3 linked regions of the Rheinheimera salexigens genome follow. The protein of the gene in region 2 interacts with the protein of the main gene of each other region in a pairwise test. Links are inferred from orthologs where the notes say so. Each region holds a gene or a part of one and is shown on either strand. Other genes may lie near its edges.

Evidence for each region.
Region 1: the proteins of BI198_RS13895 (region 2) and bolA interact in binary tests that used the Escherichia coli proteins (3 or more experiments, as listed by UniProt). The link is inferred for Rheinheimera salexigens from one-to-one orthologs.
Region 3: the proteins of BI198_RS13895 (region 2) and BI198_RS02720 interact in binary tests that used the Escherichia coli proteins (3 or more experiments, as listed by UniProt). The link is inferred for Rheinheimera salexigens from one-to-one orthologs.

What each region holds. Positions count from the first base shown.
Region 1 is NZ_MKEK01000001.1:1,162,953-1,168,598, forward strand. The notes cover bases 1,911-4,801. They hold bolA (transcriptional regulator BolA), read left to right. Parts: upstream 1,911-3,144; coding sequence 3,145-3,459; downstream 3,460-4,801. Other genes in these bases: BI198_RS05380 (methyltransferase), read right to left, coding at 1,911-2,939; fabV (enoyl-ACP reductase FabV), read left to right, coding at 3,571-4,764. Outside these bases: BI198_RS05360 (AmpG family muropeptide MFS transporter), read right to left, coding at 1-148; BI198_RS05365 (hypothetical protein), read right to left, coding at 211-531; BI198_RS05370 (peptidylprolyl isomerase), read right to left, coding at 585-1,217; BI198_RS05375 (YajG family lipoprotein), read right to left, coding at 1,221-1,775; more of BI198_RS05380, read right to left, coding at 1,779-1,910; BI198_RS05395 (Na(+)-translocating NADH-quinone reductase subunit A), read left to right, coding at 5,070-5,646. UniProt on the Escherichia coli protein: Transcriptional regulator that plays an important role in general stress response. Has many effects on cell morphology, cell growth and cell division. Acts by regulating the transcription of many genes, including dacA (PBP-5), dacC (PBP-6), ampC and mreB.
Region 2 is NZ_MKEK01000001.1:3,017,467-3,023,129, forward strand. What follows is about bases 946-3,853. They hold BI198_RS13895 (Grx4 family monothiol glutaredoxin), read right to left. Parts: upstream 2,623-3,853; coding sequence 2,269-2,622; downstream 946-2,268. Other genes in these bases: BI198_RS13885 (flagellar protein MotY), read right to left, coding at 946-1,292; rnt (ribonuclease T), read left to right, coding at 1,425-2,177; sodB (superoxide dismutase [Fe]), read left to right, coding at 2,862-3,446; BI198_RS13905 (sensor domain-containing diguanylate cyclase), read right to left, coding at 3,524-3,853. Outside these bases: BI198_RS13880 (hypothetical protein), read left to right, coding at 61-384; more of BI198_RS13885, read right to left, coding at 420-945; more of BI198_RS13905, read right to left, coding at 3,854-4,483; BI198_RS13910 (response regulator), read right to left, coding at 4,485-5,516; tpx (thiol peroxidase), read left to right, coding at 5,643-5,663. UniProt on the Escherichia coli protein: Monothiol glutaredoxin involved in the biogenesis of iron-sulfur clusters.
Region 3 is NZ_MKEK01000001.1:535,776-541,261, forward strand. The notes cover bases 867-3,597. They hold BI198_RS02720 (BolA family protein), read left to right. Parts: upstream 867-1,968; coding sequence 1,969-2,226; downstream 2,227-3,597. Other genes in these bases: mlaD (outer membrane lipid asymmetry maintenance protein MlaD), read left to right, coding at 867-1,015; BI198_RS02710 (MlaC/ttg2D family ABC transporter substrate-binding protein), read left to right, coding at 1,019-1,669; BI198_RS02715 (STAS domain-containing protein), read left to right, coding at 1,666-1,959; murA (UDP-N-acetylglucosamine 1-carboxyvinyltransferase), read left to right, coding at 2,233-3,492; BI198_RS02730 (trypsin-like peptidase domain-containing protein), read right to left, coding at 3,567-3,597. In the rest of the region: lipid asymmetry maintenance ABC transporter permease subunit MlaE, read left to right, coding at 1-549; more of mlaD, read left to right, coding at 551-866; more of BI198_RS02730, read right to left, coding at 3,598-4,649; BI198_RS02735 (DegQ family serine endoprotease), read right to left, coding at 4,744-5,486. UniProt on the Escherichia coli protein: Involved in cell resistance against acid stress.

The sequences.
Region 1 (5,646 bases), 1.9 Mb from region 2 along the record:
ATACCCCCGCTTCGCGTAGCCAAAAAGATAGCACGCCAAACACCAGCATCAATGGTAAACCGCTGGAAAAGCCTAAGATAAAAATGCTTAAAACGCGACGTTGAAAATAAATATGCAGGCCACGTAGGCCGTTAATGATAAAAGACAAATGAGGTACTCGACAACTTAAACAGCTGTTACTTTACTGTTGATTTAAATTAGGTCAAGTGATTATGGTCTAATACCAACACAGTTTTTCGGCGCTATGCCATAGCCCTTTAAATAACGCAGGCAGTCTTGAATACTTTGGCGTAGTTGCAGATCATATTGTAGGTAAGGTTCAGGCCAAAATTCTAGTTGGTGTAATAAATGCCAAAATACCCGCTCTTGCGCACTGCATTCAAGTGGATAATTAAGCTTATGTTGGGCCCATTCCTCTAGCGTATCCCAAATAAATAAATGTAATTCGCTATACGCTAGGCGGCCAGAAAAATAGCCTGAAATGTAATAAATTAACTGCTGTGATTTAATATCAATAAAATGTTCAAACATAATGCACCACAGACAATCCTAAAACAGAGCGATTAAGGCAAGTATAGTCTGTTTTATAATTCTGGCTCGGCTAGTACGGTAATCATTTTAATCACAATTGGCTCGACTGGTACATTGGGCCAACCTAGCGCTACCGAGACATCTGTCGCTTGCTGACGCATCGTTTCGAGTACTGTTTCACCGCCAGTAATGCGACCAAAAACGGTATACCCCCAACGTGAACCTGGGTCTAAATTAGCATTATCTTTTAAATTAAAGAAAAACTGACTGGTGGCACTGTGCGGATCATTTAATCTTGCCATGGCAATAGTGGCATATTGATTTTTCAAACCATTACCAGACTCATTAATGATAGGTTCTCGCTCTAAAATAGCTCTGAAATCGGTATTGTAACCGCCGCCTTGTACTACATAATCAGGCTCTAAGCGATGAAAAAGCGTATTGTTATAACGCTTTTCTTTGACATAACTGAGAAAATTATTGACGGTAATGGGGGCGCGACTGCGATCAAGCTCTACTTCAATATCGCCCAAAGTAGTACTGATCAATACTTTAGGATATAAATTGTTGGGCTGAATAAATTGGCCAGGGTCAGCCAGCGCATTCATACTACAACTTAATAGTACTGTAAATAATACGGTTAATAGTACTTTTAATACAGATGCTGATAGCAGTCGATTTATCATTGTTTAACTCCGTAAAAACTCTTGCCAGCTATTATCTTGTAATAGTTGGTTTAAAACTTTTTCGGTTAACTCTCTCAAGTCACGCTCAACAACTGCCACGTCCATTTTAAAAGGACCCGTAGTGTTACCGTCGCCAGAGTAAGTTTTATTAAACTCACCGGCGGCAGTTTTAACATTAACTGTCAATGCGACTTGGTTAGTCACTGTATGATCCAACGTATTCTGCTGCACTAATGCCTGTAACTGGGCTATTTGGATTTTCACTTGATTAGTGCTATTGCTATCAAGCGCCGCACCTTGCTGAGTTAAAGTTTGGGCAACTGTATTTTGTAAATGGGCAACTAAGTTATTACTGGTTTTAAGTTGGTAACTTTTACCGTCTTTCATTACCCTTAGGGTATAAGGCATAGCACGATTATCTAGCACTATTAAACTAAACTGGCTTTGGCTTAACAGTTGACTTGGCGCTGCAAATGCCTGTGGCGCTAAAATAAATCTAGTTGGGTTATTGCTACATGAGCTCACTAACAGTAATGCTAAAACCAGTAAATAACGCATTGCTTAACTCCTTTTGATGGCTTCTAAAATAACAAATTTAGGGCCGGTAGCTAACAGTCGGCAATTACCAAATAGGCGTTGTAGAACTTCGGTATAATTTAAATGACGATTGGCCACAATACGGAAATAGCCGCCTTGTTTAAGCACCCGCTTGGCATCGGTAAACATTTGGTTAGCAATGTGCCGAGTGACTTCTTGTTGTTGATGGAACGGCGGGTTACATAGAATATAATCTACTGACTTATCGGCTTGCTGCTGTAAGCAGTCATCGATAACAAATTCACATTGGGCTAATTGCTCAGGTAAATTATTGGCAATAGTTTGCCGAGCTGAATCTATAGCCATATAGGATTCGTCAGTCATAATCATTTTGATAGTGCTATTTTGTTGTAGCAACTTAAGACCCAGCACGCCGTTACCACAGCCAAGATCAATCACAGTTTGATTATCTTGTAATTGTGGTAAATGCTTGAGAAACACCCGAGCACCTAAATCAAGTTTTTCGCGTGAAAACACATTAGCATGATTAACCACTTTAAAACTGGTGCCTTCTAAAGGCCAAACTATAGGGAATTCAACCGCTTTGTTTTGCGCAGTGGCTGGATTAACCTGGCTTTGTATGAGGCGGCATTTTTTCACCGTCAATGACGCTGAGCTTGGGCCTAGTAACTGTTCAAATATCGCCATAACATTGCGAGTAATGTCTTTAGCTTTGGCGCTGGCATAAATAATCGTCTCTGGGGTAGCGACGGTTGCAAGCTGCTGCAAAATAAATTGTAAATAACTATGGTTATTAGGCAATTTAAGTAAAACAATATCTGCAGTGGGGTAATTATCTAAGCTAGTAAGCTGAGTTAATTGTTCTGCTGGCAGATTATTTTGCTGACGATTATATAAAGTACCTTGGGCAGCAAGTAGCGAATCATTGATTTGAGTCTGTTGGCAACCGGCTAAAGCACAAGATAATGCACCGTAACTATCATTTATAATAAGTACGTTAGGCTGACGCTGATGCGTTGTTGTAAAGCTAGCAATGGCTGCAACAGCATGAGTGATCAGCAATTCATCGGCAGCGTCCCAAGCTTGTAAGCTAGAATTATGCTGGTTTAATGGCCAACGCTGTAATTGCCAAGTACCGGTTTCACTTTCAAAGTTAATATTCATAACAACACATCTAATAAAATAAGGACCCTATTTTGCCATGTCGGTGCGATAGCGACAACTAACAAAATCAACTGTAACGATTTAAGGCAATAGGATAGTAACTTTTCACTGGCTTTCTGGCTGTCAAAGTTTGGCGTATAGTATGCCGCGAGTTATATTTAGTAGGTTGATTAACGGCTGTATTAGCAGCGCAAGGATTTATATAATGGTTATATACCAGATTATAGAGCAGAAGTTACGCCAGGCATTCACGCCAACATTTTTACAAGTGACTAATGAAAGCTACAAGCATAATGTTGCAGAGGGGTCTGAGTCACATTTTAATGTGACTGTTGTTAGTAGCCTTTTTGCTGAACAGCGTTTGTTGCAGCGGCATAGGGCTGTTAATACTGTGTTAGCTGAAGAGTTAGCGCAGCATATTCATGCCTTGGCCATCCATACTTATACGCCGCAAGAATGGAGTGAACAACAAGCTGAACAAGTGCCTGCCTCGCCTAATTGTTATGGTGGTGGCAAGTAAATTTGGGCAGCATAAACAGTATGTCGGCTAAGCGTTTAGCTGATCCGACCTGTTTTTGCTGGTAAAGTTTTACACTAGCGACAATTTTTCGCAATAACAGCAGGAGCTGTCATGGTTATTCAACCGAAAATTCGTGGTTTTATTTGTACTAATGCGCATCCAGTGGGTTGTGCTGAGCATGTTAATGAACAGATTGAGTACGTTAAGGCGTTAGGCGATATTAGCCAAGGCCCTAAAAATGTACTGGTTATAGGTTCATCAACCGGTTATGGCTTAGCGTCACGTATTACCGCCGCTTTTGGTTCAGGCGCTAAAACCTTAGGTATCTTTTTTGAAAAAGAACCTAGTGAAACTAAAACCGCTTCAGCGGGTTGGTACAATACCGTCGCATTTGAACAAGCTGCCGATGCTGCAGGTTTATGGAATAAACATATTAATGGTGATGCTTTTACCGATGAGTTAAAAGCCCAAGCAATCGATATTATTCGCCAAGAAATGGGTAAAATTGATTTAGTGGTTTATAGCTTAGCCGCCCCTAGACGCAAAGATCCGGTCACGGGCGACGTGTATAGTTCGGTATTAAAGCCAATTGGTGAAGCCTATACTGCTAAAACTTTAAATACCAGTAAGCGTGAAATTGAGCATGTGTCAGTAGAACCGGCTAATGACGAAGAAATATTTAACACTATAAAAGTCATGGGTGGGGAAGATTGGGAACGCTGGTTAAACCAACTGGATGGCGCGGGCGTATTAGCTGATAACTGCCAAACGGTTGCTTATACTTATATTGGTGAAAAATTAACCTGGCCAATTTATGGTAAAGCGACCATTGGCCGGGCCAAAGAAGATTTAGATCGCGCGGCAACAGCCATAACTGACAAGCTTTCTCGGATTAAAGGTAAAGCTTATGTTGCGTCGTTAAAAGCGTTAGTTACCCAAGCCAGTTCAGCTATTCCCATTATGCCGTTATATATTTCATTATTATATCGGGTGATGAAAGAAGAGGGCACGCATGAGGGCTGTATCGAACAAATAAACGGTTTATTCCGCGAAGGTTTATACAGTGCAACACCGACTTTAGATGATGCCGGGCGCTTACGCCAAGATGGTAAAGAGCTGAGTGATCACATTCAACAAGCGGTAACAGATTTGTGGCATGAAGTAACAACAGAAACTATTGATACCTTGACTGATTATAAAGGCTATCACAGTGAGTTTTTACGTTTGTTTGGCTTTGGTTACGACCATGTTGATTATAATGCTGACGTGCAAGCTCAGCTGCCTTTAAAAAACTTGGTTAAATAAAGTCAGCCAAATAGTTAGCACGGTACGCATAAGCTTTCACTAGAACGATAATGAAAACGCTTGGTTTAATCTAAGGATAAACTGCGACGTAGACCAAGCGTCGATTTACTCGGCTCATTTGCCGGAAAATTTACGTTTTAGCATAGATAGGTGATCGTATTAGTGCTAGAATTCGCGACTTTAATACGTGTATCCGCTGACAAAATGAACAGGCACTGACCTGAATTTGTTCTTCGGATGCGCTGCGCGGTGAGCAGCTGAAAAACTAGGTCCTGTTTCTTCCAATAATAGTAGTGCAAGTACGTATGATAAAACTCAAGAAAGGCTTGGACATTCCCCTATCGGGCAGTCCTAAACAAGAGATAAGTACCGGCAATAGCATCAAAACCGTAGCGGTATTGGGCGAAGAATATGTTGGTATGCGACCGACTATGTCGGTTGAAGTAGGTGATAGCGTAAAAAAAGGTCAGATACTTTTTGAAGATAAAAAGAATCTGGGCGTTAAGTTTACCGCACCTGTTGCAGGTACTGTCACAGCAATAAATCGAGGCGCTAAGCGTGTGTTGCAATCTGTTGTAATAACAGCAGAGGGTGATGCAGCAGAAAAGTTTGCTAGCTATCCAGCTAATCAGTTGGCTGGTTTAAGTGCTGAACAGGTTAAGCAAAACTTAGCTGAGTCAGGTCTTTGGGTAGCATTACGTACCCGACCTTACAGCCAATCTCCAGCGCTAGACAGCTCGCCTAAGGCGATATTTGTTAATGCCATGGATAGCAACCCGTTAGCGGCAGATCCCAGTGTTATTATTGCAGCTAATGCTGAAGCCTTTACGCATGGCTTAACCGTACTATCTACTTTAACCGCAGGTAATAAATTATATCTGT
Region 2 (5,663 bases):
GGTAAGTTCACTAGAAATTTGTTAAAGTTAAAATAACAGCATAGTAAGTAAGGAAATTATATGCGTTTAGTTTTATTATTTATCGTCGCCTTAGGTACATCAGGATTGACAGTAGCGGCAGACTTTTATCAGGTACCGCTTGCTAGTGATGCGCGGGAATTTGCCCGCTTAGACAGCAAATTACCAGCGGTATTAAGTTACTTTAGCCAACAGAGCATGCCCGCCTTGCGCCAGTATTATCTGCAGCACTTAGGTGAACCAGTAAAAACTGAAGCCATATACGGCCGAGAAAATTTATATTTCCAGGTCGACGGTCATCAAGTGCGGATCTTATTGTCAGAACGCAATGACTGGCGCCAAGTTGACATTATGGTGCAGCAATAGTTTTATGGTACAGCATAAATTATGCTTGTTCCAAATTAAGGCTTACTAAGTTGTAACACTACACGGCGGTTCTTTTTGCGTTCAATGGCTAATTGATTGGGTGCAATATGCCGCCGCTCACCAAACCCAGCTACCTGAACTTTATCGGCGCTTAAACCGGCAGCAACAAAAAACGATTTCACTTTTTCTGCGCGTTTAATTGATAATTGCTCATTCATCCAACGACCACCATAGCTGTCGCTATAACCTTGAATCTCAACATAGTCGATATCTTGATCATACTTAAGGTATTCAGCTATTTGTTGCAAACGACGACTAGACTCACGGCTTAACTCATCGCTCTCTGATTCGTAATTTAGTACCGTAAAGGCAATATCATCAAAGCTATAAGGCAGTAAAGCGGCTATGCATTGATTAAATTCTGCAAACCGAGCGGTAAATTGTACCGGATTAATCGCAGCCACCACTTTGTCGTACGGGCTATACCAATCATTAAAATAAAAGCTTGGGCTAAAACCCTGTTCAAGTTCAGTGAGTAAGGTCCATGCTGCTTTTTTAGGTAGCTCACCATTATATTGTTTTAATAATTTCATATTAGCAATGGCTTTGCTCGGCTCACCCGCTCGCCAAGCGGGCGGTACCGACAATACTTGTGCTAAAGCATAGTTATCTGGCAAGCGCAGCATTTGCAGCTCAAAAGCCATATTAAGCCCTTTACTGGCGACACTGCGAAATATCGCTTGGCCAAAGCGCGGTATCGTATGTTGTAATTGACATTCTACTGGCGTGTTTTTGCTTAATTGCCAAGCTGAATCTTCAATAGCGGCAGAATATTGACGCAATTGCGGCGCTGCAGCAACATTGGTTGCCGTTAACAAACCGGTTAAAGCTATGATTATCGAACGCATCTGCATGTTTCACCACTAATTAACGCTAAGCTATTGCTTATTTGACTCTAACATAAGCAAACACTATGCCGCACCAAGACGTTTGCCTAATTTTTTGGCATAATAGCCTTTGATTTGTAATATGGCGCTATTATGACAAAACCTACTTCACTCTTAGCTCAACGTTTCCGTGGCTATTATCCTGTTGTTATCGACGTAGAAACAGCAGGCTTTAATGCCAAAACCGATGCACTATTAGAAATTGCAGCAACATTGCTGACAATGGATGATGAAGGCAACTTATTGCCGCTAAAAACGCTGCATTTTCATGTTGAACCCTTTGCAGGGGCAAATTTAGATGCCAGCTCATTAGCGTTTAACGGTATTGATCCGTTTAACCCATTAAGAGGTGCCGTAAGCGAGCGCGAAGCAATTAGTGAAATATGTAAAGCTGTTCGTACCGCGCAAAAAGCAGCTGGCTGTCAACGCAGTGTTATCGTGGCTCATAATGCTGCTTTTGATCAGGCTTTTGTTAATGCGGCAATTGAACGCTTAAAGTATAAACGTTCACCTTTTCATGCTTTTGTTTCTTTTGATACCACTACCCTATCGGCATTAGCTCTTGGCCAAACGGTCTTAGCTAAAGCTTGTCAGTATGCCGGTATCGCCTTTGATAGCAAACAAGCGCACAGCGCACTTTACGACACTGAACGTACTGCTGAGTTATTTTGTCATATTATTAATAAGTGGCGTGATCTGGGTGGTTGGCCACTAGGTGGCACTGCTGAAGCTAACGATGAAGCTGCTGATACTGATTGCGAAGATACTGATTGCGAGGATACTGATTGCACAGAGTCTAAGCCAAAAGACAAAAACGATGCAGAGTCTGACATTAAGCAAGCTTAAACAGAACTACTTTGATTAAGTCTCTGTTTAAGCCTCTATTTAAGCAACTACTATGCTAACACCCGCTTAAAGCAGGCGTTAGCAATAGCCATTACTCTGCTTCAGTATTGCTTGTTGTATCTGTAGCTGTTTTAGCCGCAGTTGCAGCAATCAACGGCTGTAACTCACCGCGCTGAAACATTTCTAAAATAATGTCACAACCACCTACCAATTCGCCATCAACCCAAAGTTGCGGAAAGGTTGGCCAATTAGCGTAGTTAGGTAACTCGGCACGGATTTCAGGGTTGAGCAAAATATCGACATAAGCAAACTGCTCACCACAGGCAATTAAAGCTTGAGTCGCTTGTGCCGAGAAACCACAGCTTGGAAATTTAGGTGAGCCTTTCATAAATAAAAGAATCGGGTTCTCTGCAATTTGTTGCTTAATTTTATCAATTGTTTCCATGATTACCTCTTACAAAAAAATGAGCCTAATACTATTTTACGCTGTTCTTTACTTAGTTACACTTGAGTTTTGAGAAAAAAACCCCATATCTATGTAGATAACGAAAAACGATTTTTACTTTAATAGTAAAAAGTAATCAAAATCGTCCTAAACTTGGCAGAGCAAAACTTGAGTAAACTAGTCAGGTTTTGTAGTCTACGCCACACAGACATGTTAAACAACGCTAACGGAGAACAACTATGGCCTTTGAATTACCTGCATTGCCTTATGCAAAAGATGCTTTAGCACCACACATTTCTGCTGAAACTTTAGAGTACCATTACGGCAAGCACCACAATACGTATGTTGTAAAATTAAACGGCTTAATTGAAGGTACCGATTACGCTGGTAAGTCTTTAGAAGAAATTGTTCGCACCTCTGAAGGCGGTATTTTCAATAACGCAGCTCAAGTATGGAACCATACCTTCTACTGGAATTGCTTAGCACCTAACGCCGGTGGCGAGCCTACAGGCGCATTAGCCGATGCTATTAACGCTAAATGGGGTTCATTTGCTGAGTTTAAAGCGGCACTTAACGATAAAGCAGTAAATAACTTTGGTTCTAGCTGGACTTGGTTAGTTAAAAAGGCTGATGGCACATTAGATATTGTGAATACCAGCAACGCTGCTACACCTTTAACTGATAAGTCATTAACGCCTGTATTAACAGTAGACTTGTGGGAACACGCTTACTATATCGATTATCGTAATGCGCGCCCAGCTTACCTAGATGCGTTTTGGGCATTAGTAAACTGGAAGTTTGCTGCAGAAAACTTTGCTAAATAAGCAAATAATCTAGCAATAAAAAACCCAGCAAAAGCTGGGTTTTTTTTATTGCTTAAAGGTTTAATTTTCATTTTAAACTAAGGCTGATAACAACTTAATTGATTGCGTCCAGATACTTTAGATTCATATAGGGCTTTATCTGCCGCTTCAATCCAATCTACATGTTGTTTCATGGTGCTATTAAACTCGGCCAGCCCCAAACTTATCGTCACTTTAAGGGGCATTTGATTATACATCACCACCATTTGCTCGATTGAGTGGCGTAAGCGCTCAGCAAAGTGCGTGGCCTGCTCTAAAGTGGTATCAACTAATAGTACACCGTACTCTTCGCCACCATAACGGCCAGCTATATCGGTCTCACGTAAATTTAAGCGTATCGCATCGGCAATTTTTTGGATCATTAAATCACCCGCAGTGTGACCGTAAGTATCATTAACCTGCTTAAAGTGATCAATATCGCACATTAACAGGGTGCTATAGTGCGAATAACGCTGTAACCGCTTGAATTCTTGTATTAAATTTTCTTCCCAATGCCCACGATTATACAACTTGGTTAAATAATCAATTTTCGATAATTGCTGCAACCGTGTGTTCATCTGTTCAAGTTCCAAACGGCTAACGGCAATATCAGTTACATCATAAATAATAAAGCACAGATGAGTTACTTCACCGCTGTTACTGGTTATCGGAAAAATGGTGCAATTTTGGTACATGTAATCCGCAGAGCCCGTTATAGGCCGATAATTACGAAATTTAAAAATATAAGGTCGCTGCTCCCAGATGGTAAAAGCGCGGTTTTTTAATAAAATGACGGGATCACATTTACGTCTGAGCCAATCTTCATCAATCTCTGAAAACAAATCGAATAAATAACGGTCTCTTACTTGGCTCGGAGTTAAGCCACTATGGTTTTCCATAAAACCATTCCAAACTTGAATCCGATAGTCGCAATTTAATACCACTAACCCGACATCCACAGTTCGAAACATATCCATTAACCAATGAATTTCTGAGACATCTATTTGCGCTTGCGGCATGCTAACCCTCCAACAAATAAGCAACTTTGTAATTCAGGGTTTTTAAACTATCTTCCGTGAACAACAACAATAAATCACAACTTATATTGTAATTTTCAATACCGTAAGTCAGCTCTATTGCTAAAGTTTTTCGCCAACGCCGCGCATTAGATTTAATTAATTCACTAACGGTTTCACGCTGACCTAATACCACAGGATGACCTTGGCTAAAGCTGATATCTAACTGTTCGGATAACCCTTTTAATACCGCACCTATTAAAATATTACTAATATCCATCAGTAATTCTAATTCAATCTGTGCCGATAAACTGCCATGATAATTCATTAACCGAGCAATATCTTTATAACTAGACTCAGATAAAATCAACAAGGCTTCCCCGGAAACCCCTCCACCAATAAAACCTTGGCATACCGCGGCGGTACTAGCTTCGCGTTCAACAGAGGCCAATGCCATATGTAATTCGCTAACTTCAATTAAATTGACATTAGGAATGGGTAGTTTAACAAACACATTGAGTAAGCGGGCTAATAAATCTCCGGCTTGGCCCATGGCAATATTAGTCAGCTCTTGTAACACATCGCGCATGTCACAACTTAACTCTATTGCTTCAGCTTGTAATATTTTTGCCGTTTTATCTGTAGCTATATCTGTAGCAGAGTTGAGACTTGGACTGGCACCAAAACGTTGTAATAATTGCTGAATCTTTGCCGTTTCGGCCGGTTTTTTAATAAAGTCGATGGCCCCTAACGCTTTGGCGCGTTCATAGGCTTCTGGTTGAATATCGCCGGAAACGATAACAACTTTAGTTTTACTATTACTTTTTTTTAATTCAGCTAAAACCTGATAGCCATCCATGACCGGCATATTTAAATCTAAAAATAACCAATCGATAGCATGCTGGCTTAAAACCGCAAGTGCTTCAGCACCGTGACCGGCAAAATATAAATTTTCTTGCCACTCTTGTGGTAATATCTTGGCGAGCTGTTTTCGCGCCAAGTTTGAGTCATCACATATTAAAACAGCTGTGGGCATCCGATTCTCACTTTGCACTCGCTACAACTCAGTCTAGCCTGAAACTGACAGACCAAGCAATAGCAGTATTATGTAGCACAATTTAGCCATGTTTATTTAGCCATTTATCATAACAGGAGCGGCATCATGACTGCACTATCTCATTTA
Region 3 (5,486 bases), 2.5 Mb from region 2 along the record:
GTTAAGTTTGGTGCCGAACAAATGCTGGGGCCTTTAGTCGCCTTAAGCTTATTGCGCGAACTAGGCCCAGTGGTAACAGCGCTATTGTTCGCGGGTCGTGCCGGTAGTGCACTAACCGCAGAAATTGGCTTAATGAAAGCAACCGAGCAGCTATCGAGTATGGAAATGATGGCGGTCGATCCATTACGCCGTATTATTGCCCCGCGCTTTTGGGCGGGTGTAATTAGTATGCCGTTATTAGCGTTAATTTTTAACGCTGTTGGTATCTTAGGCGGCCACTTAGTTGGCGTCGAATGGTTAGGTGTAGATGGCGGCGGTTATTGGTCAGCTATGCAAGCAAACGTCGATTTATATCAGGATATTATGAATGGCGTGATTAAGAGTTTTGTATTTGCAATTATCGTCGTATGGATTGCTTTACACAAAGGTTATGACGCTGTACCCACTTCTGAGGGGATTAGCCGAGCCACAACTGAAACGGTCGTAACAGCATCTTTAACCGTGCTGGCCTTCGATTTTATTTTAACTGCAATTATGTTTGGTGGATAAGATGACCACGCGGAAAATTGAATTACTCGTCGGCAGCTTTATAGTGTTAGCCATAGCTGCATTTTTTATGTTGGCATTAAATGTTGCTAATAGCGGTGTAGGTGGCGGTAGCGATACCTACTTATTACAAGCTAGGTTTGATAATATCGGTGGCTTAAAAGTACGCTCGCCGGTAAAAGTGGGCGGAGTCGTTGTTGGTCGAGTGACCGCAATAAACTTAGATACTAGCCGCTATACGCCGGTTGTTAGCATAGCCATTAATAGTGCTTATAGTAACTTTCCTGAAACTAGCTCGTTGGCCATTTTAACCTCTGGTTTATTGGGCGAGCAGTATTTGGGGCTGCAACCTGGCTTTATAGATGAAACCGTTGAAATATTGGCTGACGGTGACTATATCGAAGATACCAAGTCAGCCATTGTGCTGGAAGAATTAATCGGCCAATTCTTATTTAATCGAGGAAGCTAATCTATGAAACTAACAACCTTAATAATGGGCGTGCTTATTAGTTGTTGCAGCCTTGTTTTTTCTGCACAAGCAGAGGTGGAAACTTATACCGATCCTTACAAAATGATGGAAGTGGTCGCGGACAAAACCTTTAGCCGGATGGCAAAAGATAAGCTTAAAGTGGAAGCCGATCCAGATTATTTACGGGTTATTGTCAATGAAGAACTGGTACCTTATATTGATAGCCGATATGCCGCACTTCGGGTTATCGGTAATAGTGCTGATTTGCGCAATATGCCGCGTGAAGACTTATTAGCCTTTGTTGATGCGTTTCAAGAATATATGGTCGCTACTTATGCTGGTGTCTTTACCCAGTATACTGATCAAAAAGTGATGATTGAACCAGCTTCTGATATTGGTAATCAAAAAATTATTAGTATTAAAACGCGTGTTATCGATCCGGGTAAACCTGATATTAATATTGAGTTTAAATTACGCCGAGGCAAAAACAGTGATACCTGGTTAGTATTTGATATGGTTGCCGAAGGCATTTCACTGCTGGACAGTAAGCGGGCAGAGCTAAGCAATATCATTCGCCAGCAAGGTTTACCCAGTGTGACTAGCCTTTTACTTGAAAAAGCCAAGGCGCCAATTCAAAAGGCTGAACAGAAGTGAGACTTGAGATAACAGCTGAGGGTAATCGCTTTCGTTTTGACGGCGCACTAAATCGTGATACGTTAATGCTGTATTCACCCTTTAAGTTGTTAAATACGGTAACACAAAGGGTACAGTTTGATTTTTCAGCATTAACAGTGGTTGATACTGCAGGCTTAGCGTGGTTGCTCCAGCAATTAGCCCAAGCCCAAGCGACTGGCTTAAAAATTGAGTTGTGTAATGTCCCACAGCAGCTGTTATCATTGGCTGATGTGAGTGCAGTAAGGGCGTTATTGCCAATTGTTGAGTAAGGTTGAACTTTGGATATTAAGCAATTAGAACATTTATTATTAGAGCAGCTAGCGTTAGCAGAAGTGTATGTTAAGGCTGAGGGTACCAATTATAATGTGATTGCAGTTGGCAGCTGTTTTGCCGATGTTAGTCGGGTAAAACAGCAGCAAATGGTGTATGCACCTTTAATGGACGCAATCGCTGATGGCAGAATACACGCTGTTAGCATCAAGACCTTTACGCCAGAACAATGGCGTAGAGAAAAACTTTTAAATCCTCCAGCGTAGTATTATATGCAACAATTTCTTGTAACAGGTGGCCAACCCTTGCAGGGTAATGTGACCATCTCTGGGGCCAAAAATGCCGCCCTGCCAATTTTATTTGCGAGCTTGTTATCAGCATCAACGAGCACTATTCGCAATGTGCCTAAATTAAAAGATATCGAAACAACCATTAAACTTTTGCAACTTTTTGGTGCTGAAGTTAGCTTTGCAGATAACGTGGTTACGGTCGATGGTGCGGGTGTAAACAACCAATTCGCACCGTACGAGTTAGTAAAAACCATGCGTGCATCTATTCTTGCGCTAGGGCCTCTGTTAAGCCGTTTTGGTAAAGCTGAAGTGTCATTACCCGGTGGTTGCGCTATTGGTGCTAGGCCTGTCAATTTACATATTGACGGTTTACGCAAAATGGGCGCAGAAATCGTAGTTGAAAATGGCTATATTAAAGCCACTTCAAAAGGCTTAAAAGGTGCCAACATTATTATGGATATGGTCAGTGTTACTGGCACAGAAAACCTAATGATGGCGGCTGTTTTAGCCGACGGTATCACCACCATAGACAATGCGGCTCGTGAACCTGAAGTGGTTGATTTAGCCGTTTATTTAAATAGCATGGGTGCCAAAATTACTGGCGCAGGTACTGATACGATTACCATTGAAGGTATCAAGTCGTTGCATACAGCTGAACATAGCGTACTGCCAGATCGTATTGAAACCGGTACTTTCTTAGTGGCTGCTGCGGTAACCGGCGGTGATGTGACCTGCCGCAATGCCGATCCTACTGAACTTGAAGTGGTGCTAGAGAAGCTGCGTGAAGCCGGTGTTGAAATTAGCACAGGTCCAGACTGGATCCGGGCTAATATGACAGGCCGTCAATTAAAATCTGTTGATGTTAAAACCGTGCCGCACCCTGGCTTTCCTACAGATATGCAAGCCCAGTTTACGGTGTTAAACGTAGTGGCACATGGCGTGGGTATGGTGACAGAAACTATTTTTGAAAACCGGTTTATGCATGTACCTGAGTTACAACGCATGGGCGCTAAAATTCGTTTAGAGGGCAATACTGCGGTATGTCAGCACAGCGAAAAGTTATTAGCCGCCCAAGTGATGGCAACTGATTTACGTGCATCTGCTAGCTTAGTGATTGCCGGTTTAGTGGCGGATGGTACCACTGTGGTCGATAGAATTTATCATATAGACCGTGGTTATGAGCAAATTGAATTTAAACTTAAAGGTTTAGGTGCCCAAATAGAGCGAGTGGACGCAAGCTAATAAGCATTGTTTACTCTACTTTAAACAGTGGATGCTTGAATAAGAAACGGCTTGCTTAATGCAGGCCGTTTTTTTTAGATAACTTCGCGGGCGATAGCTGTTAAAGATAAGCGTTGTGAATTGCGCTCTATGGTCAATTCTAACGTGGCGTTAGGCGCCGTTTCTGCGATTAAATTTAACGCCGCTTGTACATTACGAAAACGTTGACCATTTATTTCTAAAATAATATCGTCCACTTGTACCCCAGCTTCTGCTGCCGGGCCATTGGCACTCACGGCAGTGATCCTAATGCCATACAATAATTGGCCTGAAGAGGTTAAGCGCTCACCAGAAGCATTTAACACAGCATCACCCGACAAGCCTAGATAGCTGCGAGTAACACGGCCATGTTTAATAATTTTTTGCATGACATTTAATGCCAGTTGATAGGGGACGGCTAAGAAAATACCTTGCACATCCTGATTCTCTAGCTGGTAAGCTGCAGCATTGATGCCAACTAAACTACCATTAGTGTTAACTAAGGCGCCTCCAGAATTACCTCTATTAATAGCTGCATCCATGCGCATAAAGTCCAAATAGCTACCTTGAGAGCTTAAGCCATTATTGCCATTAGCACTGATAATGCCCTGGGTAATGGTTTGGCCAAGATTTAACGGGTTACCAATCGCCAGTACGACATCACCAACTTGAGGTTCAAGCTCGGGATCTTGAGGAATAACCGGTAAATTTTCAGCTTGGACATAAAGCACCGCTAAATCGGTCATTTTATCTTGGCCAATTAATACCGCTTCTAACCAACGACCATCTTGCAAGGCGACTTCAATATGATCAGCACCATAGACAACATGATAATTAGTTAGAATATAGCCTTTAGCACTCATTAACACGCCTGATCCAAGCTCTTGACGCTCTATAGTGCGAGGCCGTAAGCCACGAGGATCAACTAAAGTACTGCGGGTGTACACATTAACCACCGCAGGCGCAGCGCGTCGTACGGCTTGGTTATAGCTAATTGGCGCGGGCAGGGTTTCATTATTGTTATGCTGAATTGTTGGCAGATTTAAGTTATTTAATAGCGGAAATAGCCATAGCAAAACAAAAGCTAAGGCTAAGCCATAAGCAATACTTTTAAACAGGAATAAGAGAAATGCGCGCACAGCAACCTAAAATAATACTTAACAACAATGCGCCTAGCATAGCACTAAATAAGGTTAGGCAGTAGAGTTAACCACTGCCTAGCCTAATGGCTTACTATCGAATTAAAACATACAGATTAGTATTACCTCGCTGGATGTTGAGCGCAGCAATACCATTACGATTTTCTAAGGCTTTACGCAAATCACTGACATTTTTAATCGCTTGTCGGTTAACCCCTATAATAAGGTCATCGGCCATTAAGCCTATTTGAGCCGCGGGTGAGTTAGCTTCGACAGTGTCAACTTTAACCCCTTTGTCAGCATTAGATAAAGCGGCACCTTGCAACATAGGATGCATTTCGTTAGCGGATACGGTTGCTTCCGTTAAGCTACCTAATGTCACGGTTACACTACGCTCTTTACCATCACGTAAAATACCCAACTTAGCTTTCTTGCCCGCTCCTAAGGTGGCAACTTTGGCCCGCAATTCATTAAAGTTGCTAATTCGATTGTCATTCATACTTATGACAACATCACCCGACTTTAAACCGGCTTTATCTGCTGGGCTATCGGGTATGACTTCATTTACCCACGCGCCTCTACTCACTTTTAAATTCATCGCTTCGGTAAGATCGGCCGTAACATCTCCACCGCGAATGCCTAAGCTGCCAGGCCTAACTTCGCCGTACTCAATAATTTGATCAACTAAGTTTTTCATCATATTAGTCGGGATAGCAAAACCAATACCAATATTGCCACCATTTGGGCCAAGAATAGCGGTATTGATACCGATAAGTTCGCCGCGTAAATTTAATAGCGCGCCACCGGAGTTACCGCTATTAATAGCAGCATCAGTTT